DNA from 4 places in the Bacillus sp. SRL337 genome. Region 1 is predicted to be linked to each of the others. Evidence: riboswitches for the same ligand, from Rfam matches in the RefSeq annotation. Region 1 holds a riboswitch; each other region holds the start of a gene.

Evidence for each region. Region 1 has a riboswitch for cyclic di-GMP ahead of flgB (flagellar basal body rod protein FlgB). Riboswitches for the same ligand answer to the same signal wherever they lie in the genome.
Region 2: it holds a riboswitch for cyclic di-GMP, as region 1 does, so the genes downstream of both, AC4E8A_RS21560 (hypothetical protein) here and flgB (flagellar basal body rod protein FlgB) in region 1, are expected to answer to the same signal.
Region 3: it holds a riboswitch for cyclic di-GMP, as region 1 does, so the genes downstream of both, AC4E8A_RS20210 (hypothetical protein) here and flgB (flagellar basal body rod protein FlgB) in region 1, are expected to answer to the same signal.
Region 4: it holds a riboswitch for cyclic di-GMP, as region 1 does, so the genes downstream of both, AC4E8A_RS22055 (anti-repressor SinI family protein) here and flgB (flagellar basal body rod protein FlgB) in region 1, are expected to answer to the same signal.

What each region holds. Positions count from the first base shown of each region.
Region 1 is NZ_OZ481793.1:1,674,531-1,682,563, forward strand. It holds gene codY (GTP-sensing pleiotropic transcriptional regulator CodY) at 141-920, shown strand; cyclic di-GMP riboswitch class I at 1,109-1,201, shown strand; gene flgB (flagellar basal body rod protein FlgB) at 1,636-2,025, shown strand; gene flgC (flagellar basal body rod protein FlgC) at 2,028-2,489, shown strand; gene fliE (flagellar hook-basal body complex protein FliE) at 2,501-2,806, shown strand; gene fliF (flagellar basal-body MS-ring/collar protein FliF) at 2,860-4,446, shown strand; gene fliG (flagellar motor switch protein FliG) at 4,458-5,474, shown strand; gene fliH (flagellar assembly protein FliH) at 5,467-6,243, shown strand; gene fliI (flagellar protein export ATPase FliI) at 6,243-7,565, shown strand; gene fliJ (flagellar export protein FliJ) at 7,562-8,005, shown strand; gene AC4E8A_RS08215 (MotE family protein) at 8,014-8,033, shown strand, end outside.
Region 2 is NZ_OZ481793.1:4,293,069-4,301,101, reverse strand. It holds gene AC4E8A_RS21565 (PIN domain-containing protein) at 1-641, opposite strand, end outside; gene AC4E8A_RS21560 (hypothetical protein) at 720-938, opposite strand; cyclic di-GMP riboswitch class I at 1,040-1,125, opposite strand; gene AC4E8A_RS21555 (helix-turn-helix domain-containing protein) at 1,243-1,776, opposite strand; gene AC4E8A_RS21550 (hypothetical protein) at 1,806-2,519, opposite strand; gene AC4E8A_RS21545 (CoA transferase) at 2,677-3,153, shown strand; gene AC4E8A_RS21540 (FGGY-family carbohydrate kinase) at 3,490-3,807, shown strand; gene AC4E8A_RS21535 (hypothetical protein) at 4,492-5,328, opposite strand; gene AC4E8A_RS21530 (hypothetical protein) at 5,481-5,780, opposite strand; gene AC4E8A_RS21525 (sigma factor-like helix-turn-helix DNA-binding protein) at 5,777-5,920, opposite strand; gene AC4E8A_RS21520 (RNA polymerase sigma factor) at 5,914-6,333, opposite strand; gene AC4E8A_RS21515 (hypothetical protein) at 6,574-6,894, opposite strand; gene AC4E8A_RS21510 ((Fe-S)-binding protein) at 7,195-8,033, opposite strand, start outside.
Region 3 is NZ_OZ481793.1:4,001,475-4,009,507, forward strand. It holds gene AC4E8A_RS20190 (glycosyltransferase family 4 protein) at 1-45, shown strand, start outside; gene AC4E8A_RS20195 (hypothetical protein) at 783-986, opposite strand; gene AC4E8A_RS20200 (DUF1028 domain-containing protein) at 1,058-1,891, opposite strand; gene hpf (ribosome hibernation-promoting factor, HPF/YfiA family) at 2,011-2,586, opposite strand; cyclic di-GMP riboswitch class I at 3,258-3,343, shown strand; gene AC4E8A_RS20210 (hypothetical protein) at 3,733-3,972, shown strand; partial or broken gene AC4E8A_RS20215 (ISL3 family transposase) at 4,084-5,300, opposite strand; gene fliT (flagellar protein FliT) at 5,478-5,825, opposite strand; gene fliS (flagellar export chaperone FliS) at 5,825-6,229, opposite strand; gene fliD (flagellar filament capping protein FliD) at 6,263-8,033, opposite strand, start outside.
Region 4 is NZ_OZ481793.1:4,406,569-4,414,601, forward strand. It holds gene AC4E8A_RS22035 (class D sortase) at 1-419, shown strand, start outside; gene AC4E8A_RS22040 (hypothetical protein) at 516-716, opposite strand; gene AC4E8A_RS22045 (YwpF family protein) at 928-1,368, shown strand; gene AC4E8A_RS22050 (helix-turn-helix domain-containing protein) at 1,459-1,779, shown strand; gene AC4E8A_RS22055 (anti-repressor SinI family protein) at 1,813-1,944, opposite strand; cyclic di-GMP riboswitch class I at 1,975-2,070, opposite strand; gene AC4E8A_RS22060 (helix-turn-helix domain-containing protein) at 2,671-2,991, shown strand; gene AC4E8A_RS22065 (hypothetical protein) at 3,024-3,407, opposite strand; gene AC4E8A_RS22070 (hypothetical protein) at 3,613-3,939, opposite strand; gene fabZ (3-hydroxyacyl-ACP dehydratase FabZ) at 4,160-4,594, opposite strand; gene AC4E8A_RS22080 (DNA-directed RNA polymerase subunit beta) at 4,779-5,063, opposite strand; gene AC4E8A_RS22085 (flagellar hook-basal body protein) at 5,077-5,913, opposite strand; gene AC4E8A_RS22090 (flagellar hook-basal body protein) at 5,930-6,772, opposite strand; gene AC4E8A_RS22095 (rod shape-determining protein) at 6,872-7,873, opposite strand.

The DNA.
Region 1 (8,033 bases):
TTGCTGACGACCGTCCGAGGGTAAAAAATAATTGCAAACTACAAGGGATTTACAGTATCCTGATTGCGGACTATACCAGTCAATCGCGATTCTTATTTAATAATTTTTGAAACTATTTAGTTGCACTAGGAGGAAATGAAATGAATTTACTAAGTAAAACAAGAACCATCAACGCAATGCTGCAAAAAGCAGCAGGAAAACCTGTGAACTTTAAAGAAATGGCTGAAACTTTGAGTACAGTCATTATTGCAAATGTCTTTGTTGTCAGCCGCCGTGGAAAACTGCTCGGATTTGCTGTCAATCAGAAGATAGAGAATGAAAGAATGAAGAAAATGCTGGAAGATCGTCAATTTCCTGAAGAATATACAAACAGCCTTTTCAATATACAGGAAACTTCTTCTAACTTGGATATTGACAGCCAATACACTGCATTTCCAGTAGAAAACAGAGAATTGTTCCAAAGCGGCCTTACAACCATTGTGCCGATCATCGGCGGCGGGGAACGTCTTGGTACGCTGATTCTTGCCCGCCTTGAAGACAGCTTTGATGATGATGACCTGATCCTTGGTGAGTACGGTGCTACTGTTGTCGGTATGGAGATCCTTAGGGAAAAATCTGAAGAGATAGAAATGGAAGCCCGTAGTAAAGCTGTAGTACAAATGGCTATCAGCTCCCTATCTTACAGTGAGCTTGAAGCAATTGAACATATCTTTGAAGAGCTTGACGGAAATGAAGGATTACTTGTAGCTTCAAAGATTGCTGACAGAGTGGGAATTACAAGATCAGTCATCGTGAATGCCCTTCGTAAGCTTGAAAGTGCTGGTGTCATTGAGTCCCGTTCACTTGGGATGAAAGGGACATATATCAAAGTTCTAAATGATAAATTCCTGATTGAATTGGATAAATTAAAGACAAATTAATGAACTGGCCGCTAGTCCAAAAGGATTGGCGGCCATTTTTATTTCCGAGAAATATTATGGAGTAAAGGTGAAAAAACCTCAAAAGGGGTATAAAGACCTAATAGTAATGTAAGGGAAAGGGTTGAAATTAACATCACAAATAGTACAATAAGATTACAGACTATTTCCGACAATTTTCTACAACAATTCTTAGATAATGGCAAACTTTTCTGAAAAGGGAGGACGCAAAGCCACGGGCCTAAAGACAATTCTCTTTGTACATCGGCAGCCGGGTTACCTAATGGAGACATTGCATGTTTGCGGAGCGATCTCTATAGGGGTCGCTATATTTATGAGGAATTTAAGTGGGTTATTTTTCCATATGTGATTGGAAGACTTTCCCTAAAGATTTTTGAGCCATTACCAGTTATAGTATTGTAATGTGTCTGTAACATAAGCGGCGGTTTTCAGCAGAGGAAGACAGAAAAATGTTGGAAAAAAGTAGGGCTGATAGTCCTTTGGAAGAAGAAGAAACTTCCTTTAACAGCTTTGAATGACAGATTTTCTTAGAAAATATGGTAAAAGTCCTTCAAAAAAATGAATAATTAGTAGGAATAAAATTAACAGGATATTCATAGACACCTATTTTTCTTAATATTACAATAGAGACTATGATTCCGTAAAAAATGTCAAAATCCATTAATCTTTGACAAAATATTGGTTAGAGGTGTAAAAAATGAGCTTGTTTTCCAGCACCATTCAATCACTCGAAAATGGTTTGAACTATTCTTCGGCTAAACAGAAGGTGATATCTCAAAATATTGCCAATGTCGATACACCCAATTACAAAGCGAAGACAACCAGTTTCAAAGAACAGTTGAATGATTCCATCTCCACTTTCGAAGCAAAAAGAACGAATCCCCGTCATTTTGAATTTTCTGGCAGAGGAAATATCGATCTTAATGTCAGAAGTAAACCGTTCCAATACAATCACAATGGGAATGGGGTTGATATTGATAAGGAAATGTCAGAAATGGCTTCCAATCAAATCTACTTCAATGCTCTTTCCGACCGGATAAATGGTAAATTTAATTCTTTGAAATCTGTAATCAGGGGAGGTAAGTAGAAATGTCAATCTTTCATGGTATGAATACATCAGCTTCTGCGCTTTCCGCACAAAGGTTAAGAATGGATGTCATCTCATCCAATATGGCAAATGCAGATACGACAAGAGGAAAACTGGTCGATGGTGAATGGCAGCCTTATCAAAGAAAATCAGTGGTATTTCAGCCTGATGGGGAGCGGTTTTCTTCATTCCTAAATAAAGCTATGGGCACTAAGGATTCGGGGGCCATAGGTAATGGTGTCCAGGTTTCAAAGATAAAGGAAGACGATGAGACTCCTTTTAATCTGGTATATGATCCAGAACATCCTGACGCAAATCAGGATGGGTATGTAAGCCTTCCGAATGTCGATCCGCTTCGTGAGATGATTGATTTAATATCCGCTACCCGTTCATATGAAGCAAATGTAACTGTCTTTAATGCTAATAAATCCATGATGATGAAATCACTTGAAATCGGAAAATAAGGGGGATACTTATGGCGATACATAATATTTATTCAGCAACAGATAACAGATTAAGTACATCGTTTGAGAAAAGTAGCATTAAACCAGTACAAAATCAGCAGAATTTCGCTGATTTCCTGAAAAAATCCATTGAAGAAGTAAATGCCAGCCAGAAAGAATCCGATATGCTGACGGAAAAGCTGGTCCGTGGCGAAAATGTTGACCTGCACCAAATCATGGTCGCCTCCCAAAAAGCCAGTATTACGCTTCAGACGACAATGGAAGTCCGAAATAAAGTAGTCGAAGCATATCAAGAAATCATGAGAATGCCAATGTAACTTTTACGGTTATGAATGCCGCGTAAATCAGACAGAGTAACCGGGGGATTAAGATGAATGAAACTGTAAAAAAATACAAAGAACAATTAAATACATTTTGGTCATCACGAACCAAGAAACAAAGGGCTATGTATGGTGCAGCTTTGTTGGTGGTTATTTTAGCTGCTGCCATTACAGGATTCCTTTCAACAAGGACAGATCTTGTACCGCTATATAGCAATCTGGCCCCCTCGGAGACAGGAACGATTAAAGAAAACCTGGATGGAAGAGGTATAGCTTCGGAAATCACCGATGGCGGTTCAACGATAATGGTCCCTAGTGAAATGGTAGACACATTGAAAGTTGAACTTGCAGCAGAAGGAATTCCGAATTCCGGAAGCATTGACTATTCCTTTTTTAGTCAAAATGCTGGTTTCGGTATGACCGACAATGAGTTTGGTGTTATGAAACTGGATGCCATGCAAACGGAACTTGCAAACCTGATGAAAGGAATCGAAGGTGTTCAGGATGCCAACGTAATGATCACACTGCCTGAAAAAGGAGTATTTGTCAGCGAGGACACGGAACAGGCATCTGCTTCAATCGTCCTGAATACAAAACCTGGCTTTGATTTTGATCAGAAACAGATTAAATCCTTATACCATCTAGTATCGAAAAGTGTTCCAAACCTTCCTACTGATAATATCGTCATCATGAATCAATTATTTGAGTATTTTGAACTGGAAAATGAAAATTCTTCCTTTGGAGGAAGTGTAGTCCAGCAAATGGATGTTAAGAACCGGGTGGAAAAGGATATTCAAAAGCAGGTTCAAAGTATGCTTGGCACGTTAATTGGTTTTAATAAAGTGGTTGTCTCCGTTACTACCGATATAGACTTTACCCAAGAAAACAGGGAAGTAAACGAAGTAACGCCTGTTGATGAAGAAAATATGGAAGGAATCGCTGTAAGTGTCCAGAGAATCACCGAGACTTTCACCGGCAATGGAGAAGCTGCTGGTGGTGTGCCGGCTGCAGAAGATAGTGGTGATGGGCTCGGGACGTACGTAGAAGGCGAAAATGGCAATGGGGATTATGAAAGAATTGAAGAAACGATAAATAATGAGGTTAATAGAATTAGAAGAGAGATTGTCGAAAGTCCTTATAAAATCAGGGACATCGGTATTCAAGTGATGGTTGAACCGCCTGATCCAGAAGACCCTGCTTCTTTCCCTCAAGACAGGCAGGAAGATATCTCTCAGATTTTATCTACAATTATCAGAACTTCGATTGATAAAGAAACTGGCACTGAACTGACACCAGAAGCAATTGAAGACAAAATTGTCGTTTCTGTTCAGCCGTTTAACGGCAAGGTGGAATTTGACCAAACGCCATCATCCTCCCTGCCTTGGTGGACTTATGTTGTAGGAGGAATCTTGCTTGCTGTCATTATACTGCTGATTATTTTGATGGTAAGGAAAAACAAGAAAGTGGTTGAAGAGGAATCTGTATTTGCAGAAGAAAGTATGCCAATCAACATTCCTGATATCGGAACAGAAAAAGAGACTGAAGGCTCTGCCAGAAGAAAACAATTGGAGAAAATGGCCAGGGAAAAACCGGAAGAATTTGCCAAGTTATTGCGGACTTGGCTGGCTGATGAATAGGAGGGGACCATATGGCAAAACAGCGTGAAAAAGAATTAACAGGTAAACAAAAAGCTGCCGTTCTCCTTATATCGCTTGGCCCTGATGTATCGGCGTCCGTATATAAGCATCTTTCAGAAGAAGAAATTGAAAAGTTGACCTTGGAGATATCCGGCGTTAAAAAAGTAGAGTCAGAAGCTAAAGAAGAAATACTTGAGGAATTTCATAACATTGCCCTCGCCCAGGATTATATTTCACAAGGGGGGATCGGATATGCAAAGACTGTTCTGGAGAAAGCACTTGGCAACGAACAGGCTTCTGCTATTATCAACAGGCTTACTTCATCACTCCAAGTAAAACCCTTCGATTTTGCCAGAAGAGCTGATGCATCTCAAATCCTTAACTTTATACAAAATGAGCACCCGCAGACCATTGCATTAATTCTTTCTTATTTAAATCCTCAGCAGGCGGGACAAATACTATCTGAATTGTCTCAGGAAGTGCAGGCGGATATTGCAAGGCGTATTGCCTTAATGGACGGAACTTCCCCGGAAGTAATCAGTGAAGTGGAGGCGATTTTAGAAAGGAAGCTATCAACCACGGTCACCCAGGATTATTCGCAGACAGGGGGAGTTGAAGCTGTTGTTGAAGTGCTGAATGGTGTTGATAGGTCTACTGAAAAAACAATTTTGGACGCGCTTGAGATCCAGGATCCGGAACTTGCAGAAGAAATTAAGAAGCGGATGTTCGTGTTTGAAGATATCGTCACATTGGACAACCGTTCGATTCAGAGAGTCATCCGCGACAGTGAAAATGAAGACTTGCTTCTGTCTCTAAAAGTATCCAGTGAGGAAGTCAAAGATATTGTCTTCCGGAACATGTCTGCCAGAATGGTTGAAACATTCAAAGAAGAAATGGAATTCATGGGGCCAGTCAGGCTGCGTGATGTGGAAGAAGCGCAGTCAAGAATTGTCAGTGTGATCAGAAGGCTCGAAGACGCAGGTGAAATCATCATTGCCCGTGGTGGAGGAGACGATATCATTGTCTAAAGTAATAAAGAATATGCAAGCCTTTACTAGTCAGAACCGTCAAGCGAAGGTCATTTCTTTGAGGAATATACACGGATCGTCTGAAGAAAGTGGAGAAGTGAACTTTCCAGAAAGTCAAGGGGCTCAGCCAAACCGTGAAAACATTTTACGGGATGCAGAGGCGGAAGCAGAGCGGATTCTTGAATCAGCGAGGACAGAAGCAAAAAGGCAGGAAGATGAAGCTGCTGCACTGAAATCAAGCTGGGCTCAGGAGAAAGAGCTTTTACAGCAGGAAGCGTATCAAGAGGCGTATCTCCAAGGACTGGATGAAGGAAGGGAAAAGGGGATGGAAGAATACAGACTGCATATCAATGAAGCAGTCGAAGTCCTATCCCGCGCCAAAGATGATTATTATGCTCATATTGAAAAAGCGGAAAGGGTCATCTTGGAACTGGGCATGGAGACAGCAGAAAAGATCATAGGCAGGGCATTAGATGAAAACCCATCAGTATTTCTCGATATTATCAAACGGGCAATAAAGGAAGTGAAAGAACTGCCTGAGGTTCAAATACATGTTCATCCAGTCCATTACCCGTTGCTAAGTGAAAATCTGGAAGAGCTGGAATCCATGTTCCCTGTGTTGCGTAGGCTGTTGATTTATCCTAACGAGGATCTTGGCAATGAGGAGTGCTTCATTGAAACCGGTGAAGGCAGAGTGATTGTGAATGTAGATACACAGCTAAAGGAAATAAAAACTAAACTCGTGGAAATTTTAGAAGGTGGAGAATAATGAGAGCTTTCGATCTTTTAGGGCACATTCCTTCGTTACAAACCTTCAAGAAGTTTGGAAAAGTGAAAAGAGTTGTTGGCCTGATGATTGAATCACAAGGACCTAAAAGCTCAATTGGCGATATGTGCTTCATCCACCTTTCAGAAAGCAGGAAAATAATCAGAGCGGAAGTAGTTGGTTTCAAAGAAGAAACCGTAATCTTGATGCCTTATTCCAATATTAATGAGATTTCACCAGGGAGTCTCGTAGAAGCTACATCAAAACCGCTTACGATTAAAGTCGGCCCCTCTCTAATCGGAAAGGTTGTTGATTCACTCGGGAACCCTCTGGATGGAGACCCTCTTCCAAAAGGCCTTACATCTGCCTTTACTGAACAGGATCCTCCCAATCCACTAACGCGTCCGCCAATCAATGAAAAGATAGAGGTCGGGGTACGAGCGATTGACAGCATGCTGACTGTAGGGAATGGGCAAAGGGTCGGAATATTTGCAGGAAGCGGAGTGGGAAAAAGCACACTGCTCGGGATGATTGCGAGAAATACAACCGCAGACCTGAACGTGATTGCTCTCATAGGCGAACGGGGACGTGAGGTTCGTGAATTTATAGAACGGGATTTAGGTGAAGAAGGTTTAAAAAGGTCGATTGTAGTAGCGGCTACTTCTGATCAGCCTGCGTTAATGAGAATCAAAGGGGCTTTCACTGCCACGGCAATAGCCGAATATTTCCGGGATAAAGGCATGAATGTCATGCTGATGATGGATTCTGTAACCAGGGTTGCCATGGCTCAGAGGGAAATTGGATTGGCTGTAGGAGAACCTCCTGCAACCAAGGGATACACCCCATCTGTATTTGCAATATTGCCTAAGCTCCTCGAAAGGACCGGGACGAACCAAAATGGGAGCATCACTGCTTTTTACACGGTGCTTGTCGATGGGGACGATATGAATGAGCCGATAGCGGATACCACAAGAGGGATTCTCGACGGCCATATCGTCTTAGATCGGAACATAGCCAATAAAGGACAGTTTCCAGCTATTAATATTCTCAAAAGTGTCAGCAGACTCATGAACCATTTAGCATCACCTGAACATTTAAAAGCAGCTGAAAAAGTCAGGGACTTGATGAGTACATACAGTAATTCGGAAGACTTGATCAACATTGGCGCTTACAAAAAAGGAACATCACAGGAAATCGACCAGGCCATTGCTTATCAGCCTAAAATCATCTCCTTCCTAAAACAAGGAACTGGAGAAAAAGTAACAATGGATGAAAGTGTCGCTGACATTATCAACCTTGCAGAAAAAGGAGAGTGGTCTGGATGACTTATAATTTTAAGTTTGAAAAGATTCTGGCTCTCAAAGAAAGAGAAAAAGAAGAAGTAAGGGTATCTTACCTGGACTCAGTTGAAAAATTCGAGAACATCGCACAGAAACTATACGAGCTGTTAAAGAAGAAAGAGGACCTTTTAAACTTTCAATCGGAAAAAATGGTCAGCGGGTTGTCAGTACAGGATATTAGGCATAACCAGAATTTCATCACAAACATTGAAAAAACAATAGACTACTATCAAGGCTTGGTCATTCAAGCAAGAAACAGGATGAACTGGCACGAACAAAAGCTTTCTGAAATGAATGTTGAAGTGAAAAAGTATGAAAAAATTAAAGAGAATGACTTTAACAAGTACACAGAAGTCTTGTATTCTTCTGAAAGCAAGGTGCTTGATGAGCTGGCTGTCATGCAATACATGAATAAAAGAAATTAGGTGAGGACATGGGGAAAACAGCAGAGAA
Region 2 (8,033 bases), 2.0 Mb from region 1:
GTCAGCCGCTTATCCCCTTGGAACAATTCTATTAGGTCAAAAGCCAATTGGGCTCGATTGCGTACATCAGGCTTCTTATTTTTTTTCAAGCCGTCCAATTCGCGGTATACCTGTTTGCTGACAAAAATGTGAGCATCACTATCCCTGTGCAGGGCAATGAGGAACATCTGCTCATGAAGTAATATGTTTGTATCCAAGCATAAAATGGTGCCACGCTCAATAACAGGTTTAAGTCTTGTGTATTTCATCATTCCCAGTTGATGATTCCTTTTGGCTGCTGCTTTTTCTTTAGCAGAAGGAAGCAATATATATTGGAGGGCAAGAGCCAGTCCCAATGTAAGGTAGAGATGGATGGGGTTCTCCGTTCCGAATATGTAAATGAATTTTTGATGAAATGCAAATCCAACCATAAATAGGACTGCCAAGAGGCTTCCAAGCTTCACCTGTTTCATATACACCTGGCCAAGTCCTGGCAAAATAAAATTAAGAAGCGTGGCTAATCTGCCGTTAATGACAACATGAGGGGATATTCTTACGGAATTGAACAATCCCAATGCTAATAGGCAGCTCAAGATTATAAGTGCAATCTCACTCGCATCGCCGCTTTTAGACAAATATAAATATAGAATGAATAATAGCAAACCCTTTCCTCCTTGCTCTCTGTTTTAGTGAGTGATAAAATGTTTTCTGTTTTTCTGCAATTATTTCAGAAATGATTCTTACTTATATTCATCTCTGTACGTTTTCTTGGACATTCTACTTAAATCCGAAAATTGACGGTGGTTATCTCGCAGCTTACCGATTCTGGCTGTCCAGCTATCGATATGCGGAAAAACATTATTGGTGGACGCCTTTGCCGAAGATAAGACCCTTTCAGCAATGAAAGAAAAGGCAATCAATCCGATACTAATAATGAATAATAGTGAGATCAAGCCCATATGTATCCTCCTCTCTTACATATTTTAATGTGCTTACCTTTTGTAATGAAAAAACTGCCCTCTTTTATGGAAGGGCAGCTTCAACTAACAATTCGTAAAATTGATGCAACCCGACTATCATAATCCTCATGATTTTAGACTCGTGGTTTTGCGTCCTTACCTTTCGATAAGTTTGCCTGTTTTTTTATGAATACTGGTTACTGGATGTAAATACCTATTAGTATCGTACTATAAAGTGGAAAATAAATCCTTTCATTTTAGATAATTTTTCACAAAAAAATTTTTGATTTGTATTTTCATTGTATTATATTGTCTTTTTTTGTAAGGTGCGTCTGGTCTGAAATATGCCTGTTTCTTTATCATAATAAATCTGATTGACAATAAGGCGAGGGAGAGATTCTTCGTCTTCTGGCCCATATACCCTTGTCATTGCGTCTGAAGTAATGAGCCAGGTCGATTCAGATTTTCTTACTTCATGAAGGAGGAATTTTTTCCTTTCAATGGCTTTGCGAATGGTACTGCCGTCACTTAATCCCCAACGTGCTGCCGCTTCTTTTAAAGTATAGACGTCGTGAATGGGAAGGGACTGTCGATCCTCTATACCAACAGGCCCAATAATGGTAAGGATCTGGGATGCAAGGATTGTTTGGAAGGAGGTCTCTTGTAAAGCAGAAAGATAGTAGACTTTATTATTCTCCTTTAACCAATCCTTCACTTCGGCAAGGGAAGTAAGTTGATTAAAGTTGTTTGCCTGAAGGTTAAAAAGCATTACCGGCCATTTTTTATAGCCCTCCATTTTTTCCTGCAACTTCATGTAAATAACAAAGGATGCTGACATTCTAAATTCCTCCTCATATCGATTCTGGGTTATAGCACTTCCTCGAATGTTCCTATTTCCCTTCCCCTTTTATAAACACTGCAACTTTTTAACTCCTCATAGGTAATCGGATTACCTCCAAACTGTACTCCCCAGGTATCACAGAGGTCTTCAATTCCATCATCGTGCAGTCTTTTTTCAAGATTGAAGATTAAACTGTGCCCGAGCTCATGTCCCAAAGTATGGAGCAACTCTTGTCTTGCTTGTTCCTTCGTAAAAAGAATATAAGGCCTGTCATGCATATCATTTTCAATGGGCATCCCTTCATCGATTTCGTCAGAATAAAGATATAGCCGGTAAGAATCTCCTTCTGTTTTCATAGGGTACAAATCAATAGTGGAACCTTCTGGTGAACGATGAGTTTCATATCGATGATAGGCACCAAAAATACTTAAACGAAGGGATTCCGGACGATTTTTCAATCCGATAGAGGCTATTCCTTGCACAGCAGTTGGACGATTTTTTTGAACTTTTTCTACAAATCCCTCAACTTCCTTAAGCGACAAAGGGAATTCAAATCCCGGTGCCGGTTCTTCTTCAAAGAAATGGATTTTATCAATTTTCTTGTACTTAATGAGTTGCTTTAATCGTCTTTTCTTCATCCATTTTGAAGAGAGCAGCTTTTCTCTAAACACGATAAACAAAAACAGCATTGAGAAAATCAGCCCAATCCCAATTAATCCTTTAAGAATGAATAAGTACATATACATCACCTCTTATTTTTATTATTACCATTATAATCCAACAAATAAAATATGTCACTAGTAAAGGAAATATTTTTATAAAATTGCACAGGAAGTACTAAGAAGTGGGTAAATAAGTTAAGGTTGTTGCATAAGTCAAACTTAAGTTTTGGGGGCCATGAAAGGAAGGGTTTTGTGTTGTAACAAAGAAGACTTCGCTATTGTTCTATCTCTTGGTTTATTAATCAAACGTTTGATTAGTGGCAGGTTTATAGCTATCGGCAGAGAAGAATTAATTCATGATGACCGATTTACGAATAATGAGAACCGACTGAAGCACTCCCAGGAGCTCGATGAAATAATTGGCGAATGGATTCGTGAAAGAGAGCTTAATGAAGTAGTAGAACCATTTAATAGCTGTGGTGCAGTTAAAGGCCCTATGTATAATATGCAACAAATATTTGAGGATCCGCATTTCAAATACCGGCAATCATTAGTTAATCTAGAAGACGAAGACCTAGGCGAAATACATGTGCCCAATGTATTTGCTAAGTTTTCAAAAACACCAGGAGAAGTTAAGTCATCTGGTCATAAAAAGGTCAGCATAATAATGAAATCTATAAAGGAATGCTTAATTTCACTGATACAGAATTAGAAGAATTAAGGAATGATAATATTATATAATTGGGGAAGGAGTGACAGTATTCTTGTCCCTGAGTAAGTATTAAAACATATCTTTTTTATAACGAACAATTATCCAGAGTATAAGTACAGGATTTTTCTGAAAGTAATAAAGTAAGGATTGTTTTTTCATTTAAAAGGAATTATGAGGATGAAAGTGGGTTTATATCCTCGCTAGCAGAGGTCCTGGAGATACTCTGGAGCATCGGAAATTGTTATAGTTAGTAGTGGTTTGGGGGAGCGGGACTTGGCTTTCCATCCCTGAGTTAAAGCATACGATCTTATATGAGAGATGTTGGGACCTGTCCCAATGAATTCCATTATTTCTATCGGCGGTGGGGCCAAGAACGCTGAATGGCTGCAAATCCAGGCAGACATATTCAATGCAGACGTCCATAAGCTTGCAAGTGAACAAGGTCCAGGACTTGGGGCGGCTATGCTTGCTGCTGTCGGAGCCGACTGGTATCCTACACTGAGAGAATGTTCACAAGCTTTTACAAAAATCGTAGAAACTTATACTCCTATCGAAGAAAACGTTAAGAAATATAAAGACTTGTACACTCTTTATAAACAAGTATACCAACATACCAAGTCCCTTAATGAAGGGCTTAAATCTTTCCGGGAATAGCATCTTGGGTGATTGGAAGACAGAGGGGCAGCTGCTCCTCTTTTTTGTCGGGTTTCAGAGTTGATTAGGAAAGGAAGTCTGCTGCAGGCATAGGTAAGCGCCACCTGACGATGTGAGATTTGGTGTACTCCCTAACAAGAAATAGACCAAAAAACCGGGCACTCTAATAAGATTTAGTGTAATCCATCGAGGAATAGACCAAATATCATGGCGCTCCCATACAAATTGGTGCGGTCCATCGAGGAATAGACCAAATATCCGGGCGCTCCCATAAAAAATGGTGCAATCTATCGAGGAATAGACCAAATATCCGGGCGCTCCCATAAAAAATGGTGCAATCCAACGAGGAATAGACCAAAAAACAGGCTGCTCTCAAAAAAATTGGTGCAATTTATCAAGTTCCAAACCACATATCTCCCCACTATTATAGATAGTTCGTTTATGGTACTGGATAGACTTTATCTCATCGACAACCATAAAGACAGCTCCAATATTGGGCAGGATCAGATTCATAAAAGGCAGGCTTAAACACAAAAAGGGCACCTATTAAGAATGCAATAGATGCCCTGGCAGCTAAAATTGAGAATCAGTGGATCACTAAGGGTTAAGATTGAGAGAGTGTCTATTCGCTGCTACCCGAGTGAAATCCCCGTTTGCAGATTCAAGAATACAAGATGCATACCATCAATATCCGCCATATGATTTCTGTTCCCAATGAATTTGGGGGTCTTTAAATTCTCCGAATAGAAAAGCGGTTTCGGGGATTTCAACTCTTATTGAAAATGTAAACTGTCCTTCAGCCCAGATGGTCGTATTTCTTTCTTGAAGCGGTTCGTATGACTTTGTGATTTCTGTGAATTGCTCGAAAAGTTCTTGACCTGCCTCCTTGCCTTCTGTGGGGGTCGTTCCCACCGTCATATAAAGGATAAAGTGCAGGCTGCCGTCTTCACCGGTGTAATTCACATCTTGAATTTTTTCATTATTTTTCATTACATTATCTTTCGCTTGAATGAATAGATCTTCGTGGAGCTGTGGTTGTTCCTGCTGAGACTTGACCACTTGCAAATCCGCATAGTCTTCAGGAATGGATTTTTCAATTAGTAAATCGGGTAGTTCATCATTCAATTTTAATTCTATAAGCTTAAAGTAGGAGACGAATTCTTCCCCATTGTATTCTTTTCTTTCGAGCACAACTCCGGAATCATATTCAATTTTAATGAGACTTCTTTCGAATAAGAAGACTTGTGGATTTGTTTTAACTAACTCAAATGTTACCCAATTTTCTTCAATGTTCTGTTCTACTTCAGTTTCTGGTATTGATTGTCGGTCATAAATTTTTCTTAGATGATCAAGGAAAATATACTCTTCATCAGTTGCGATATAGGAATGATCCATTGTCATTACTTCATTTTCAAAATCCTTTTGATTTTCTCTTTCTATGAAATGATTGCCCTCAAATTTAGAAGTAATTTCTAATATAGCTTTGCTGCCAGAATCAACGTATTCGTATATCAATTTCATTCTTTTAATGTCTGTCTGCTGCTCTTGGTATAAATTTTGGAAATATGCCTTCCACTCTTCTTCGGTTTTTTGTACTTGGGCGGGTTCCCCCTTTTCTTCATCTGGAATTGAATTAACCGGCTTGTGGGGAGACAATGGAAGGTCTGGTTCTGCTAAGTACTCATTATGATTGACAACAGGGTTTTCGGTTTCCGTTTGTTCATCGTGTTTGTCAGGAGAAGCGGGGTCATAGGATGTGTCGGTTGAAAAGAAATATGATAAGGCAACGATTGAAAACAGCAGGACTGTAACTCCAGATAAGCCATATAAGTAGTGATTTTTTCTTTTGGGGATGTCTGAAAATGCAGTGGCTTTTTAATTATTCTATCTTTTTGTGATTTAAAATGATATTGGGAAAAAACATCTTCATCTAACGATTGCTTAATTTCCTGTTGTTCTTCAATGTTCTTCATGACCACCGGCCTCCTTCTTTCAAATTTTTGAGATGCTTGCGTCCCCGGTCAAGTCTTGACCTGACTGTTGACGAATTTACGCCTAATAACTGACTTATTTCTTCTGAAGAAAGATCTTCATAGTAATACAGAATCAACACTTCCCGATACTTGACCGGAAGACCAAGCAAGGCTTACCGATGGAAACTTTCTCTTCATCTTGAAGAACGATGGTTTCAGGTGTATCGACATCTTGTTTTGTGTTGCTTTGAAGAATGTGATTCCACCATTTCATTCTTCTCTTTGTTTTCCGCAGGTAATCTTTACACTCATTGGCCGTGATGCTGAACAGCCAGGTTTTTAGCGTAGAGCGTTGGTTAAAGGATGAGATGTTTTTGTAAACTTTAATAAACACTTCTTGAGAAATATCCTCAGCAACTGACCAATCTTTAACGTAGGTGTATGCAAATTGAACAATTGCTTTCTCATTTGTGAGGATAAGTCCTTCAAAGTATTCCATCCCTATTTCTCCGTGTTCGCTATCGGCAAACTCTTTTTTTACGTTCCCCTCCATCACAAAACCCCTTATTTTCTTTTTTTTGAATCTTAGACGTTCAAAGTATGTCTTCTGTCTCAATGTTTTTTCGATTATGGAAACAATTCAGTTCAGTACGAAGGCGTTGGACTTGAGGACAGTTCGTATCCCGCGTGGAGAGGCTTAATACAAAGGGTTCTCCAAACAAAAAAGTATCAGCTATTTCGGGCTGATACTTTTTTGGAGAGAAAGGGAACGTCCCCTCTGCCCAGATTAAATTCACTTGACCACCTGTGGATTCGTTTTTGAAGCTGTATCTGTTTTCGACGCATCAATCATCAGGATAACAGCCGTGAGGATATGCATGATCATTCCCACGAAAGGGATCCAGCCAATGCAGGAGGTGACAATTCCCAAAATGCTGCCGGTCTTGGATCCTTCCTCTTTTGCCGTCAGAACTAACGTAACAATATGCAGGACCAGCATTAGGATCAAAGGCGTCCATAAGAAACTAATAATGATAGCTCCACCAAGGATAGGAATTCCTAAAACTGCTTCCAGTGCACCTGTAACCCACTTTAAAATTCTGGATGTGGACAAAGTAAACCCTCCTCTTATTTCTAGTATTTTCCTCCATTATAGCATAATGCGGATGTTGTCTTGTCTCTAAATATATGAATTTTGTGCTGGTGGGATGAGACTAAATAGTAGTGAAGGTGATTGAGAGGAAAGGGAAGGGAGGTGAAGCCCAATTGGTACAAGGAACGGGCACTCGTCTCGGATTTTTGATCAGACGAAGGAAGTATACTGGCTACTCCACCAGCTAGTAAAATTTTTTTCCGGGGACAGTCCCCTGTTACTTTAGCGTAACAGGGGACTGTCCCCGGATGCGTTAATGTACTAAAGCAGCTTCGAAACGGGGTTGTTCCCACCGTTCCAAGCCTCCACCAGCAAATCCGCAATATGAACGGCACGCACTTCCCCGGACAATCCTTCTTTCTCAATTCCCAGCTTCATCTGCAGCAGGCATCCGGGGTTCGCGGTCACAATCGTCTTGGCTTTCGTGACTTTCACTTGCCCCATCTTGTAATCAAGGATTTTCATCGACATCTCGGGTTCGACGATATTATAGATTCCGGCCGAGCCGCAGCAGCGCCCGGCATCTTTCATTTCCTTGTAGTCGGCGCCTTCTATGGATTCCAGCAGCATCCGCGGCTGTAAGAATGTCTTCTGGACATTTTTCAGGTGGCACGAGTCCTGGTAGGTGATGATTTGGTCATCGAGCTTCAAGTTCTGTTTATGAAACGCCAATTCTATGAGTATGCTGGAAAGGTCTTTTATTTTTGCTGAGAACTTGATGGCGCGGTCTTTCCAATGAGGTTCATCACCCAGAAGGTGGTTGTATTCTGTCAAAAGGGCTCCGCATCCGCCGGCATTGGTGATGATGTAATCGACCTCTTCTTCCTCGAAAGCCTCGATGTTTTTCTTGGCAAGTTCCTTGGCGTCCTTTTTTTCGCCGCTGTGGGCATGGAGAGCGCCGCAGCATGTCTGCTTTTTCGGGATGACGATTTCACACCCAGCCAATTGCAGGAGCTTGGTTGTGGCATCGTTGGTCGGCAGGAACATGGTATCCATCAGGCAGCCTGAGAAGAAGGCGACTTTCTTCTTCTTCAGTGCAGCGGGCTTCAGATATACCGGCCTGTTTTTCATGCTTTTCTTGGCAGGGACTTCCGGGAGGA
Region 3 (8,033 bases), 2.3 Mb from region 1:
GCAAATTTCATTCAGATGCTGCGGGAATTGCAGCTTAGGATATAAAGCACAAGCGGCTTGATCAGCCCCGACAGGCATAAGACGAGCCGGCGGGAAGGTTGCTCTTTAACCTTCCTGACGGATTGGCTTATGACCCCGAGGGGCTAGGCGCTGGAGCTGGATTGACTAAAAAGCGCAGGCGCCTTGATCAGCCCCGACAGGCATAAGACGAGCCGGCGGGAAGGTTGCTCTTTAACCTTCCTGACGGATTGGCTTATGACCCCGAGGGGCTAGGCGCTGGAGCTGGATTGACTAAAAAGCGCAGGCGCCTTGATCAGCCCCGACTGGCATAAGACGAGCCGGCGGGAAGGTTGCTCTTTAACCTTCCTGACGGATTGGCTTATGACCCCGAGGGGCTAGGCGCTGGCGCTGGAGCTGGATTGACTAAAAAGCGGAAAGGCACCGTTCAGCGGCGTACAGATTGGAGGGCTCTCGTATGAGATATAGGAATCACGAAGAGCGATAGCGATTCGATGCTGACTAATCGCAAGGAGAGAGCCGAAATCTGCTAGCCGTTTGCCGCTGGCACTAGACGAGTCCCACTAATCCCTCAGGAGGTCGTATGCCTTCCGCTCCAATCCTCCTACATAAAAGGGTAGGGGATAACATTGTCATAAAAACTACAACTCTTAGAAAAGAGCCATATAAAAGAAGGTGTCCTTTTGGAGGACACCTTCTTGGGCTTGCAGGTATGCAGGTTAGAAGAGAGACTTTCATAAGATGAGGACATCATTCTACTCGAGTTAGCAGTTTGAGAACATCTTTTCTTCATTATATAAGAGTTCATTTGCTCCAAGGGGGCTCTTTGAGGCCATCCTCTCTTCAATTTTGATTGGGCATATATATCCCATCCAGCTCTTTGAGGACATCTTCTCTTCAATTTTGATTGACATATGTACCCCAACCAGCTCTTTGAGGACATCCTTTCTCCAATTTTCAGAGTTCATGCCTCCCAGCTAGCTCTTTAAGGACATGTACTCTTCGGTATTTATCGGCATATGTACGCTAGTTCAAACGATTATTTCTCTTGCTTTTTCATAAACTCCAGCACATCCAGGTCAATATGTCCCTCCTGTTCTCTCATTTCAAAGTTTTCGGTATGAAGGTAATCCCTTAACGCCTGGCTGACACTCTTATCCTCTTTCATATAACCATGGCGCTCCAGCTCTGCCTCCAGTTCTTCTTGGGTAGAGCCAGCCACTGGCACCACTTTGTCCGGGTTGGAAACTGCAAAATAGAGCTGATGCAGGTTAAAAATTCGGATTAACTCTTTAATCGGATCAGGATGGTCATCGACCCTCAAATCAATCAATCGGTCATTGAAACCGCCGTAACCACCTTTTTCTTTTACAACATAAATGGCAGCAGACTGCTTTCCTCTGGAATCGCCTCCCGCTTCCTGTCCGGCATCAAGTGCTTTCAGGAGCCTTTCTGCCAAGGTTCCTTCTGTTGAGGTAAACGTCTCAGCCATTGCCTCCACTGTACGCTGATCAACAAGGATATTTCCCTGCGCAGCAAAATGTTCACCGGTCATGCCGCCAGCCCAATCATAACAGCCTTCTCCTGTATATGTTGCCGCATTTCCCTGTGCATCAATCAGCCCGACCTGGCGGAGATGACGCTCAGGGTCATCCTGCATGATAATTTCCAACGCTTCTTCGGCTGTTTTCCCTTCTTCCATCAATTGAAGAGCCTGCGGTCCGTACGCTGTGTTGGCGTAAGACTGTGTCGCCACTGCCCCCGCTCCGGCACGGGCAAACGGAACAACGGCACCGACTCCGATAAACTTGGATTGTACAGCTATTCCCCACTCTTTTTCCTTTGGATCAAATCCGACAATACTAAATGTCATGTTGTGATTCCTCCCGACAAAATTTATCTTTAATTGATTTTATTCGCCACTCGAAGGAAATGTCCTTTTTTTAAACGTAAAAACATCCTGCAGAATCTGCAGGATGCTGATGCTATCAATTATGTGGTTTCGATTAACCCGTATTTGCCGTCTCTGCGCTTATACACGATATTCGTTGCATTCGTTTCAGCGTCAGTAAAGATGAAGAAATTATGGCCGAGAAGATCCATTTGCAGAATCGCTTCCTCACTATCCATCGGTTTCAGGTTAAATTGCTTTGTCCTTACAACTTCATTAGGAACATCCGTCTCATCTTCCTGCGCTTTTTCATTCAGTTGAGATGTAGTCAACCCTTCCTGAGCAGCGAAGAATTCTTTCGGACTTCCCTTTTCACGCATTTTGCGGTTCACTTTGGTTTTGTGTTTACGAATCTGTCTCTCCAGTTTATCTACGATCAGGTCGATGGCTGCGTACATATCTTCGTGGCGTTCCTCAGCGCGCAGAACCAAATGCGGCATCGGGATTGTCACTTCGACCTTAGTTTTCTTATCAGGGTATACCTTTAAGTTAACATTTACGTCAGCATCAGGAGTTTCATTGAAGTAACGACCCAACTTGCCAACCTTATTCTCCAGGTGTTCTCGAATCGCTGGAGTTACCTCAATGTTCTCGCCTCGAATGTTGTAGTTCAACATGTAAACTCCTCCTTTTAGATAAAGCTATGTTTATATATTTCTCTATTCCCCTCATTATTCCTGCTTAATCTTTCTAAATATTTTGACGAATTTTAGAATATTATGTTGAATGTTTATATGAAAGGGATTTGAGAAATATATCTTATTATTATTTTCTCATGCACCTCAACGAATAAACTAGTAATAGCTTAATATTATGTGAAGTTTTCGGACCTGAACACCCGTGCAAAATCAAGAAAAGAGGAACTTCTACCGTCTATAATTTACAATATCCGGAAGGGATACTTTCAAAAAACCTTACTATGGGCAGAACACCTGTAGTCATAACAATATTGGGCCGGGACGAGTAAGTTTCGTCCCCCCTATTCCATCTCCAATCAGAAAAGACTTGCTGCTTGCACTGTGAGGTAATGGAAAAGCAGTTGAAATGTCCAGCACATATAGTCGTATGGAAGGAAAAAATAGAATCAATTATCCCTGAAATGGAATGGAATTTTCTATATCATACGCTCATAGTAAATGATGGACTCTTATAGAATTCAAATCTTTAGTACTTTAAAATCAGATATTTTAGCGAAAAATGGAGTAATTTGTAATTTTTTTCTGGAATTTATTGAAAACTAGGTCTTTATGATTTATTATTAGAATAGTTTTAAAAGTCTATTGACAAAATTGAAAAAAGGCAAACTTTTCGAAAGGAAAGGACGCAAAGCCACGGGTCTAAGGTTAGCTAAACTAAGATAGCCGGGCTGCCAAAAAGTTTTGTAGATAATAATGCGGAGCACTTTTCCATTCCTATTCATTTATCCACCTTCTTTTTGGTGGTCTTTTATTTTTTTCAAGAAGAGGGGATGGAATTTACTAAAAAAAATTGATTAAATAAAGTATCTATAAATATGTTTAGCCGGTTTCAAGGTGAGATGAAAGGTTGAAGACAGACAGGAAAGCTGCGGAGACAAGCTGCAAGTCTGTTATAAGTGTAAGAGACAAAAATCACCTGAAGACTATTATGGAAATGGACTTTATAAAATTGTTCAGAATGCAGAAAGAATTGAATTAATAGAAAGTCTCTCATGAAATACTAACAAATAAGAATGGTAATGGGTTATAGTTTTCAATTCATTAAAAAAGAAGGGAAGAATGCCAATGTCTATCATGACGGTTTTATTTGGCTCTGTGGAATATTTTGAAAGAGAATTACAGATCTATATAGAGAAAGAAGAATTAAATTATATGACGACCAGCCAAAAGCTAGAGCTCTCGTATTCAACATTAAAAGAGGATATTGCTCATAGTTTCATATGCAGTGATAGCTTTCGCGAAGAATGCTTGGAGAACCTGGCGAAGGCTTTTTTTCAGGTTAGCGGCTCTTTGGTGTTAAACTAAAACTCAAAAACATAGAAACACCCTCTCCTAGTGCCAATCGAATTGCATTAGGTCAGGGTGTTTTTTCGGTTCAACGTCAAATGTTGGGGTGAAGTGAATTTTGCTTCACCCTTATCCAATATGTGAACCCAGTCTTTTATACGTATGTGTTAATAGTATTTTCGCTCGAAAACGCGTAAAGCTTCGAAATCCAAATGCGTTTCGTTTCATCACTTTCGTTAAGTTGTTAATTCCCTCCAAGAAGCCGTTAGAATAGCTATAGGTAAAGCTATTTAATATTTCAACCTGCCAATTTTTTAATGTTTGCGCTGCTTTTTGAAACTCCGGGATGCCCGCCTCATCAACGGCTTTGTAAAAGGAATATAAGTCATTTTTGGTTTGGTGGATGTTCTCTTCTCCATTTTGTTTCGCCTCATCGAACCAGTGACAGAACAGTTCTTTCAATTCATAGGCCAGCTTTAATTCAGGGGACATGTCCAGATAACGTTGAAGATACCACTGATTGTCCTCTGTTAACTTATAGGATTTTTTATAGAATACATGTCGCATCTTTTTGCATTTCTTTCGATCATAATCATGCCAGCTGGATTGAACTCTTCTCCTCACTCCATCAAGTGCCCAATAGATATATCGAACAAAGTGAAACCGATCCGCCACAATAATAGGCTTCCCAAGGGCTTGTGTGACAGCTGCTTTAAAAGACTGACTCATATCCATGATTACGATTTCCACTTGAGCTCCATACTTTCGGAGATAGTGCTTAATCGTATTTTTGTATCGATTCGGAAGGATATCAATGGGCTCTTTAGTGATGCCATTCGCGATTATGAGCTGGTACTTGCCTTCTCTGGTATCTCCTTTGTATTCATCGATGGTGATCACTTTTGGCAATTCCTTCGCTTCTTCGTTGACTGTCTCTTTGGCCAATTGATCAAAGCGCCTTGCGACCGTTGAAGGGGATGTTCCATACACTTCTGCCGTCTCCTTGAACGTCTTGCCTTTAATACTACGAATTTTAACTGCCTGGTTCAGTTCCACTGATAACCGTTGGTATCTATTCACAAAAGGGTTCTTTTCCGCAAACTTCTTTCCACAAGGACAAGCATATCTTCTCTTTTGTAAAAGATTAGTGTGTGTCTTTCAAATAGCTTTAAATGCTTAATTTTTTGTATACGATAGTCGTGAATCTTATGAGTGAAAGTAGCACAAACCGGACAACTGTGGGGTGTAACCGGCTTCTCTGTATAAATCCAAAGTCTCGCTTCCACTTCCTCCATTTTCGTAACCATTGCTTCTTCAAAACCGGGTAGAATTATGTTAAAATTCATTATGCACGAATCTCCAATCTATACTTGTTTCTCGACAACTCAAGTATAAAAGACTGGATGATTACATGCATTTTTTTTGTTCAAATTGTGTAAGAACCCCAACAAATATTATAGAACCGTTTTTTCAATTTTTCCTACCCAAAAAAGAACCCCTATGATTAGAGGTCCTTTGAACATTCAATTCTTTTTATCGTAATAGAATCCATCCGTTTGAAGATGATCGTATGGATTGGAGTATTTTTTCGCAGAGGCTTTCTTTTTAACCGTACCATTCATTTCCTTCTTGATAGCATCCCGAAAGTCTGCCATCTTACGGTCTATCACTTGATTCCACTTCACAATTTGACTGCCCATCTCTGCTTCTTGTTGAGTGTATGGTGCCTTCACTCTTGCCAAGACAATTTCTCTTTGTTCTAATAGAGATTCCACTTTAGAGATACGTGCATCACGATCTTCCTCGGTCTGTGTTCCCAGTATTTGAAACAACTGCTTTGTTAATAGATAACATTCTTCAACAGAAGACATTAGGCTTTATCACCTGACCCAGCGTATTGCTGCTGTCGGTTCGTTTGAATGACCTGTTTCCATGTATCCCGAAATTCTGTAATAAACTCTTCAACTTCATTTAAAATAGCAGAATCATTCTTTAAATTGGCTTCTATTAATCTCCTATTAAGGTAATCATAGAGAGCCATCATGTTTTTAGATACAGCAATATCCATATTAAGGGTCACCATCAGTTCACTGATGATATTTTGAGCTTTTTGGATATTGACATTTTTCACTTCCACCTGTTTATCGGATATCGCTTTTTTAGCAAGCTGGATATTTTTCAGGCAGCCGTTATAAAGCATAAGCGTTAACTCCCCAGGTGAAGCCGTTGTGACTGAGTTGTTTTGATACGTTTTGTAGGGGTTGTTAATTGCCATTTAGACACTCCTCACTAATTTTATAATAAATAATTACATGCCTCCGCTGAATTGCTGCATTAGATAGGCTGATTGGGAATTTGCTTTCTGTATTGCCTTTTCCATGGCTGTAAACTGGCGCCAGTAACGGTCCTCAACTTGTTTCATCCGGTCTTCGAAACGGTCGATTCGGTCATCCATATTTTTTAGATTTCGCCCAATGGCAAACTGCTGATTGGTTGAAAAGGCGTTCCCGGCCTTTTCTTTGAGTTTGTCCATTGTATTGTTGGCCGTATCATATAGCCGGTTGATGATCCCTTTTTCTCCTTCTGTAGTTCCTTCCCAGGAAAACAAATTTTGCACAGATGCAGGATCCTCCTCGATGGCTTTTCTTAATTCTGTTTCGTTTATTTCAAGTTTCCCACCTTCTAAATAGTTGCTGGTGGTCTTAATACCTATAGAAGCGAGCTGGCTGAAAACCGAGGAAACTCCACTATTTTGGACAGGCTGGTAGAAATTCATCCGCATTTCTGACAAGACATTTGATAGAATAGGATCTCTTCTTAAAAGGCCACTCTTTGCCATATCTGTCCACTTTTCCTGCTGTTTATCCGACAAAGATTCCTTCTGTTCATCCGTTAAAGGCTTGTAAGAGCGATAATATTCTTCTGAAGATTTATCGCTTATCTTTCCTATCAGCTCATTGTACTTTTCAACAAAACCTTTTATATTCTCAAAGACTTTATCTGTATCATTATTTACTGAAATACCGGCAGAACCAGAGGTGAACGTCTGCTTTAGTGTAAACGTTACTCCGTTCATGGTAAATGCGTTGGAAGTTCTTTCAGTTTCCAAACCGTTAATGGTGAATTTTGCATTCGTCCCACCCGCTTCAGTTGCATCAGCACCAAATTTCAAAACAGAATTCAGAAAATTACCAGAAGTAATAATTTCCCCGCCTGTCTCATTGTAATTTCCAGATTCCGTCCTGGTTAATGTCACTTGGTCCGAAAACGAATCATACATCATCGAGAGTCCAACCTTAGAGCTGTTAACTTTTCCAATCATGGTATTCAAGGATTGGTTTTCTTGAACAATAAAATTTTCAGAAGTCTCTCCTTTTGAAGTATGAGCCCCTAAAGTAAACGAAGTATAGTTTTGGGTATAGGTAGCTTCAAAGGAAGTACCCACAACTTGTTCCTCATTAAAAGTAACTTTTCCTGTTTCTTTGTCGATATATCCCACTTCAGTTGAGTTTTTCGGATCTATAATGGTAAATCTATTGTTTGAGGAGTCATCATTGATAGTATAATCTTCTCCACCAATTTTAAAAGAACTCAGCGACTTTAAAGAACCACGCTCGAGCTGCCATGTGCTGGTTGCAGCATCAATCGTTTTATTTTCAGTTCTGTTTTGAGTAATAAACTCTGCCTTTACAGTTGATCCCTGAGATAGCCCAGAACCTCCAAACACTAACTTATCGTTCGTTATATCCAGATAGACTTCCCCTTCTGCCGGTGTAGAAGATTGAACCACTTTATAGTTCTTTCCATCCACTTTCACATTCAAAGTTCCTGAATCAATGGCATCAACATTTAACGCGAGTTCAGTGGTACCGTCTGTAGTAACATTGAGGGTTTTATTTTCGACTGCTCCCTCGCTCCATGTAAAAGCTGTGCTGAAATTTGAGTTTTGGGAGAAAAGGCTCTTCGCTGGGTCTAGCGTATCGTTGGAGATTTTACCTCCATTAATAAGCGTAGCTGCACTTGCCAACTGATTGACATTTTGTATATTATAAGATCCCTGAGAAGCAGACGAGGTTGCC
Region 4 (8,033 bases), 1.9 Mb from region 1:
CATCCACTACCTATTCCTTCGAAAAAGGAGATGTAGTCGGCATCCTCCAAATCCCGGCCCTAAATAGAGAACTCCCGATTATAGAAGGAACAGATGAAGACGAGCTGGAAAAAGGGGTCGGACATTATTCTTCAACCAAGCTGCCGAACCAGCAGGACCGTATCTTCCTTGCCGGTCATCGTGATACGGTTTTTAAAAAAATGGGCGATCTTCAAAAAGGAGACCAATTAAAGGTTGAAATGAGCAATGGAACTTTTACATACGAGATATATGAAATGTTCGTTGTAAAAGAAGACGACATGTCTGTTGTCCAGCCCACATCACCGGATGAAATATTGACCCTTTCCACCTGCTATCCTTTTGAATATTTATCAAGTACTGTGGAACGTTATATCATTAATGCCAAACGAATTGACTGATTGGCCGATTTTCATATGAATTTATAAAGGAATGAAACAAAACATAAGGGTATATGGTCACCTACAGTAGAAACCGACTTCGCGATCTTCATCCGTCTATCTTATTAAAAATAACCTAGTTGATTGGAGCGGAAGGGGCTCGACCTCCTGCGGGACTAGCGGGACAGATGAGACCCCGCAGGCGCAGCCGAGCAGGCCAATCCAGCTCCAGCGGCCAGCGACTAGCAGATTTCGATCACCCTCCTTGCGATAAGTCATCATCGATTCGCCATGTTCATCGTGATTCCTTAATCTCATGCGTGAGACCTCCAATCTGTAAGTCGCTGAACGGCCGCTTGCGCTTTTTAGTCAACGCCCGCCCCGCGGAGTCGTGTCCCTGTAGCGGAAATCATCATCTACAACTTGGACAATACAATTATTTTCGTGATTATATTTGGAAGTAACGCATTATGTTTCGAATCTTCTTATATGTTATAATTTGTACAAACTATGAGATGGAGGATCGTTCATGAAAACCTTTAAAGTAATCACTCTTCAAGTTGTTGAAAACGATGAGCTGAAAGACATTGAAATTGTGGACGGTTTGATTATCAATAAAGAAGATGGGAAAGGGAGCTGGCTGATTGAGGGCTGCATGAAGAAGGATTATTATGATTTCTTCCGGGATGCCCAGCAGAGCGAAAATGATATTGAGGTACAGGTTGTGATTTCCCTTCCTGAAAATGATCCCGCTGCCTTTATGACGAGAATCAGCTGCATCAAAACGATGGATTTCCATCTGAGCGTTCTTTTTGAAGGAAAGTTGAAGAAGATGCGCAATGAATATGCTGAACTTCTGCTTGATGATTTAGTAGAGAAAGGGTTTGAAGGAGCAGGGCTTGTACAGGAATTCAGGGATAAAATGCGTTCCAAGCCTAGACTGGCTGCTACTTCGAAGGCGTCAAAGTAACTTTTAGACGAAATGTGACAAAGCTCACGTTTTTTTGTGGTATAATGTCACTATTATGAGGATGATTATACGTACAGGATGTGAACGGTAATGATCGGGGAACGAGTGAAGAAGCTTAGACAAGAGAGAAAAATGTCCATGACTGAACTTGCGGATAAGGCTGGGGTTGCCAAGTCTTACTTGAGTTCAATTGAAAGAAACCTGCAAAAGAATCCGTCGGTGCAGTTCCTGGAAAAGATCTCTGGTGCGTTGAATGTACCTGTTGATTCTTTACTATATGATACGATTGAAGATAAGCATATTGATTCGGACTGGGTAAGCATTGTAGAACAAGCCATGGAGTCCGGCATCAGCAAAGAACAGTTTCGGGAGTTCATTGAATTTAATAAATGGAAACTAAACCAAAAGTAAAAAGCGATTCCCTTATGACGGGAATCGCTTTGATTATTTTATAAGTACTTTTCTTTCTTCTCTATTTGTATGTAGGTATTCTAGGATTTCATCTTTGGTGACCCCTACTGCCATTGCTTCTTTAATCAAGGTAATCCATTCTAGATCCAGTTCTTTTTCAACCACTTTCTCTCCTCCTAAAATACACTCAGTATTTCAGGCAGCCCAGCCATCATAGTAAAACACCCAATCTCTTCCCTTAGATCTGTGGCTTTGCGTCCTCATTTTTCAATGAGTTTGCCTTTGTCTGACTATCTCATTGGCTAACCAGTTCCTTAACTATATCCATTATACTATTTATCAAAACCTATATTTTGTAAAATCCTGCTGCCTTTTCTACCTTTTTTCCTATAAATTTTTACATTTACTTCTCTTTTGTAGTAATATTCTGTTAATTATACTCTTCAGATAGTGTTTTTGTGTCGAATAAGCATGTTTCTTAGTGGAAAAGTCTTGCGATATGCCTTCAGCTTTTCCTCTAATGGGACAATCTTCTGGTTAATTTGAATGAAGCTGGATGCATGAAAGAAAGGAGATGCAGTGAGGTCCTTTCCGCATGATGGGCAAATCCACTGCCCTGTTTCTGTAGAACTGTATGAGGGGCGGCTGCAACGCTGGCAGTTTTTCTTAAACATAATTACACCTCTTTCGTTCGCTATAGTCCTTTTTACTTACTATACAAGAATATCCTCACTTCTCTAAAATGCTAAAACTATTCAAAAGTTCTTAATAAAGAACAATTTTCGTTAGTTTACTATTGTATGCTAACTGTTTCTTAAAAATGCTAATTTCCATAAAAATCAAATGTTCTTTATAATGAATAATAAACGATTTGGAGAAGGGGTTCAGACTATGGTTGGTGAGAGAATCAAGTTTATTAGAGAGAAAAAGGGGCTCACTATTAATGAATTAGGTCAAAAAGCAGAGATTTCAAAGTCTTATATCAGTTCTATTGAGAGGGGATTACAAAAAAATCCATCAATTAATGTTTTAGAAAAAGTAGCTAATGCTCTTGGTGTATCTCTAGATACGATTATTTTGGAGGAGGCAGATGATGTATCAATTACGGATGAGTGGATTCAGTTGGTGAAAGGGGCAATAAGTCAGGGTTTGACCAAGGATGAATTCATACATTTTACAACCTTAATGGGGTTAAAAAGAAAAGCAGAATAATAAAGAACTTGAAACATCTTGTTTCAAGTTCTTCAGTTGATCTTGGTTTTAAGAATAGCTAGAACATACCTTGCTTCCGCTTTACAGGTATATTCATAGTTGGTGTTCAACTCTTTTTGAAGTGACTCTATTTCCTTAACCTGGTCACCCGTTGGCTGTTCAGAGAAAATCTTTTCTATAATTTCATTTATCTTCTTTGCAAGATCTTCATGTAACTGTGGATTATTCTTTTGCTCAATAGACAACTGTTTGTACCAAGAAGCAGTATTCGTTATGTAATCTTTCCAAATTTTAACAAACGCATTCAAATCGAACTTTTCTTCGTTCCATTCGATATTTTCCATGTATGTTTCAAAAGCAGTAGAAATTGAACGGGAAATGCTGATTTTCATTCCCTGTGGAAAATTATTCATCATGCAGCTAAATTACCTCCTATTATATATTGCTTGCTGTCTTTGTCTTACTATACCATAATAAATCATTTTTGTCGGAGATACTGTTGTTCAAAATAATGGTAAATTAGCTGAGAAGATAATTTCAACTATTTAATATCTCTTCTCTTAAACCAGTGGTACTATCAAGAAAAAAGAACCGGATATCCCGGTCCTTTAGAAGGAGCTATTACTGATTATTTTTTTCGTCGTCTTTCATATCTTCTTCAAGCTCGCCAGCTGGAGATTCGCCATTTTCGCCGTTTTGGTTATCGTCAATATCCCCGTTGTTATCTTCAGAGATATTTCCTTCGCCGTCATTAGTATCCATATCCATGTCGCCGTTATCGTTCATATCTCCGTTTTCATTCATGTCCCCATTCTGATCATTAGGAACTTCTTCCTCAACAGGAGCTTCGTTATCTTCCGGAGGCGGCTCCTGATCGCCGTTACAACCTGCAAGAAGCATTGCGGAGAGTGCTGTTCCACCAAGGATGGCTAAAAGCTTTTTATTCATTGTGTATGACTCCTTTCAATACAAAGAATTTTTGAGACCTATCTCTGCGGTCTTTTGATAGCATGCCCCATAATTTTGGAAACTTGCATCCAAATCAACTATTTTTCGTTAATGAAAAGAGAGATTCTTTATCACTTTAAAGCAGTGGGGGACAGTCCCCTATCGCTTTAAAGCATTAAAGAAGTCCAGCTGCTTCGGCAGCTGGACTTTCTTGTTTACTCTATTCTTGTTTATCTCCTAACGCAAACATCATTTCTGTTTCGCAGGCTACTTCTCCGTCCACTGTTGCAATCGCTTTTCCTTTGCCGATGGCGCCGCGGAAGCGTACCATTTCAACTTCCAAGCGGAGCACGTCCCCTGGTTTAACCTGACGCTTGAACCGGCAGTTATCAATTCCTGTGAAGAAAGCCAACCGTCCGCGGTTTTCTTCTTTCTTCAGCATTGCCACTGCCCCCACTTGAGCCAGCGCTTCTACAATCAGGACTCCGGGCATTACCGGGTAACCAGGAAAATGGCCGTTGAAGAATTCTTCGTTTGCGGTTACATTCTTGATTCCCACCGCACTCTTTCCTTCTTCGACTTCAATGATCTTGTCCACTAAAAGAAATGGATAACGGTGAGGGATGATTTCTTTGATTTGCGTAATATCGAGCATCAAAATGCCTCCTTAATCCTTTATGTACCTTATCTTCTATCCATTCTACCTGAATTCCTCTCGGATAAAAAGGAATTTTGGATCAGCTGCCCTATTTCCTTTAGCGCTTTAAAGCAGCCGGGGACTGTCCCCGGCTGCTTTAAAGCGTTAAAAACCCTGCCTTCCATAAGAAGGCAGGGTTTGATTAATTTTCTTTCATGACGATATCAATGATATGCTGCCATGTGGATTTTTCTAATACATCCATCGGTTTTCCGTCTCCGATGACCCCATACCCGAACATGGCCCCTCCAATGAGACATCCGGCAAGGAGCACGACAAAAAGGATGATTCGCAGCCAGATCGGAAGAAAGCGGATCCTTACCCATTTCCCAGGTGTTTCTTCCGCTTTGTTTTTCTTATTCTTTTTTTCAGCTTTGATGTCTTCCCTTGTTTTGCCTTCTTCTTGCAGAATTTCATTTTCAGTCATTGTCATAACTCCTTTAACGGATTCCATTGACAAGTCCCATCATCTGATCTGCCATCGAGATGGACCTGCTTTGGAATTGATAAGCCCTCTGGACATTCAGCATGTCCGTCATTTCTTTTCCTATGTCGACATTGGATCCTTCCAATGTGCTTTGAGCGAGGCTGATATTGTTTCGTAAGGCACCGTTCATGTTGGTCATTATTTCATTTTGATTTACACCAAGTCCTTGCAGATCTTGAGGCAATCCCAAAAGATTCTGGCCGGCTTGCTCCATGAATTGCGGTTTTTCTATCGATACTATCCCTAGGTTAAAAGGCATCCCACCGATAGTCAACTGTCCATTTGCACCAAGACCAATATCTTGACTGTTCATTCCTGCTTCAGTGAATGTGATAAAATCATCATTTTCGTCAAGTACAGCATGCCCTTGGCCATTCACAAGCATCATTTCACCGTTGCCCATCGGATTGGCATAGAAGGCACCATCTCTAGTGAACCGGACTTCCGCTCCGTCTTCCCCTTGAACCAATACTTTAAAAAATTGGTTTCGGGCAGTCAGGGCAAAATCGAGGTTTCTACCGGTTGCCTTTAACGAACCTTGAGCAAGATTGAGTTCCGACTGTGACAGCTTAGCCCCTGAACCCTGGCGTATCCCTGCAGGCGTCAATCGGCCATTGATATCTTTGTCGGCCCTTTGATTGTTGACCTGCTGGAAAAGCAATTCCGAAAACATGGCTTCTCTGCGTTTATAGCCGTTTGTGTCGCTATTGGCGAGGTTATGTCCGATTGTATCCATTTGTTTTTGCAGCTGATTCAGTGTATTGGTTGCGCTGATCATCGTTCTGTTCACGGTTCAGTCCCCTCTCCTAGCCATTGACACGGCCAATTTCATTCACTGCTTTTTCCATGCTTCGGTCATAAGCCTGTAAGACTTTTTGATTCGCTTCAAAGGATCTGTAGGAGGTCATCATATCGGTCATCGTTTTGGCGGTATCGACATTTGATCGCTCGATAAACCCCTGCTGCATGCCGAATGTTGCCTCACTGTCATAGGCATCAGGAAGGGGCTCGTTATTTTCTGTTCTGAAAAGCCCGTCCCCTTCTTTTGTCAGTCTGTTTGGATTGACCGCAAACCCTATTCCGAGTCTTGCGGATTCAATCTCATCAACCAGTACCCTGCCTTCTTCGGTAATTTTAAAATTGTCCGAAGGCAGTTGGATACGATCGCCGTTCTGATCCAAAACATATAAACCGCTTGCAGATGTTAAAAAGCCTTGTCCATCCACATTGAAGTTACCATTTCTGGTGTAGCGAGGGGTTCCGTCACCACCCTGGAGAGTGAAAAGCACCCCTCCGCTCAGACCGGTTTCTGGATCGACTGGAATATTTCCGTCCACCAGGGCAACGTCCGTCAATCTTTCAGTCTCTTGAAGATCACCCTGTAAAAATGCCGGAATCGTTTCCTGCATGTACACACCTGTATTCAACGCGCCTACCTGTTGGGACATAGGCAATTTAAGACCATTTTGTGTGGGTATGTTTTGCTGCAGCCCTTGTAAAGACAGCAGCATCTCCGGGAACGCCTTCATGGAAGACTGATCCGCTTTATATCCGGGAGTATTGGCATTGGACAGGTTGTTTGACAGCATTTCTGTTTTCCGTTGCTGAGACAGCATTCCGGAAGCAACAGTATAAAATCCGCGCAGCATTTTCGGGCACCTCTTTTTCCGTACAGTTTATCTACCACTTATTATATCGGAACATTTTTCGGATTGTTATGTGTTTCTTTCAATTGGTTGTTATTGGAATCAGCCGATTTTTCTTCTGCTGATTCTATCGATGTTTTCCAGCATGATGCCTGTGCCGATTGCTACACAGTCCATTGGATTTTCTGCCACAAGGACAGGCACTTTCAGTTCTTCAGCTAGCAGCTGGTCGATTCCATGTAAAAGAGCTCCTCCGCCAGTCAGGATGACCCCTCTATCGATGATATCCGCAGAAAGTTCCGGCGGTGTTCTCTCCAGGACATTTTTTGCAGCTTGTACAATAACGGCTACGGATTCACGAAGGGCCCCTTCGATTTCAGCCGATTTAACAGTGATCGTCCTAGGAAGTCCGGACACCATATCGCGTCCGCGGATCTCCATTGACTCATCGCGTGAGCCAGGGAATACCGTTCCAATGTTGATTTTGATATCTTCAGCTGTGCGTTCACCGATCAATAGCTTATACTCTTTTTTAATATAGCTAAGGATTTCTGCATCAAACTTATCACCAGCCATTTTGATGGAAGAAGCGGTCACGATGTCACCCATGGAAAGAACGGCTACATCCGTTGTTCCTCCCCCGATGTCCACGACCATGTTCCCATAAGGCTGGAAGATGTCCATTCCGGCACCGATTGCTGCAACTTTTGGCTCCTCTTCAAGGTAAATCTTTTTACCGCCGCTCTTTTCAGCCGCTTCCCTGATTGCCTTTTGCTCTACGCTTGTAATGTTAGTAGGACAGCAGATAAGAATACGCGGTTTGGATAGCAAACCTTTCACATTCAACTTGTTGATGAAATGCTTCAACATGGACTCTGTAACATCAAAATCTGCAATGACTCCATCCTTCAACGGGCGCATTGCAGCAATGTTTCCAGGTGTACGCCCGACCATACGCCTTGCTTCTTCACCGACAGCAAGGACTTTATTGTTCGTGCGGTCAATCGCCACAACGGATGGCTCATTCAGAACGATTCCTTTTCCTTTTACATGGATCAGTACATTAGCCGTACCCAGGTCAATTCCAATATCTTTCGCTAACATTTTCTTGTTCTCCCTTCTCAATTTCAACGCGTTTTCATATCAATAGAATTTATTATCAAAGTCAATCGTTGGTTGTTTAGTTTAATAAAAAATAGGGAATAGAAAAAACTTCACCTAATTTATTATTTTACCATAAATATGTCGAAAGTAGGTACTAAAT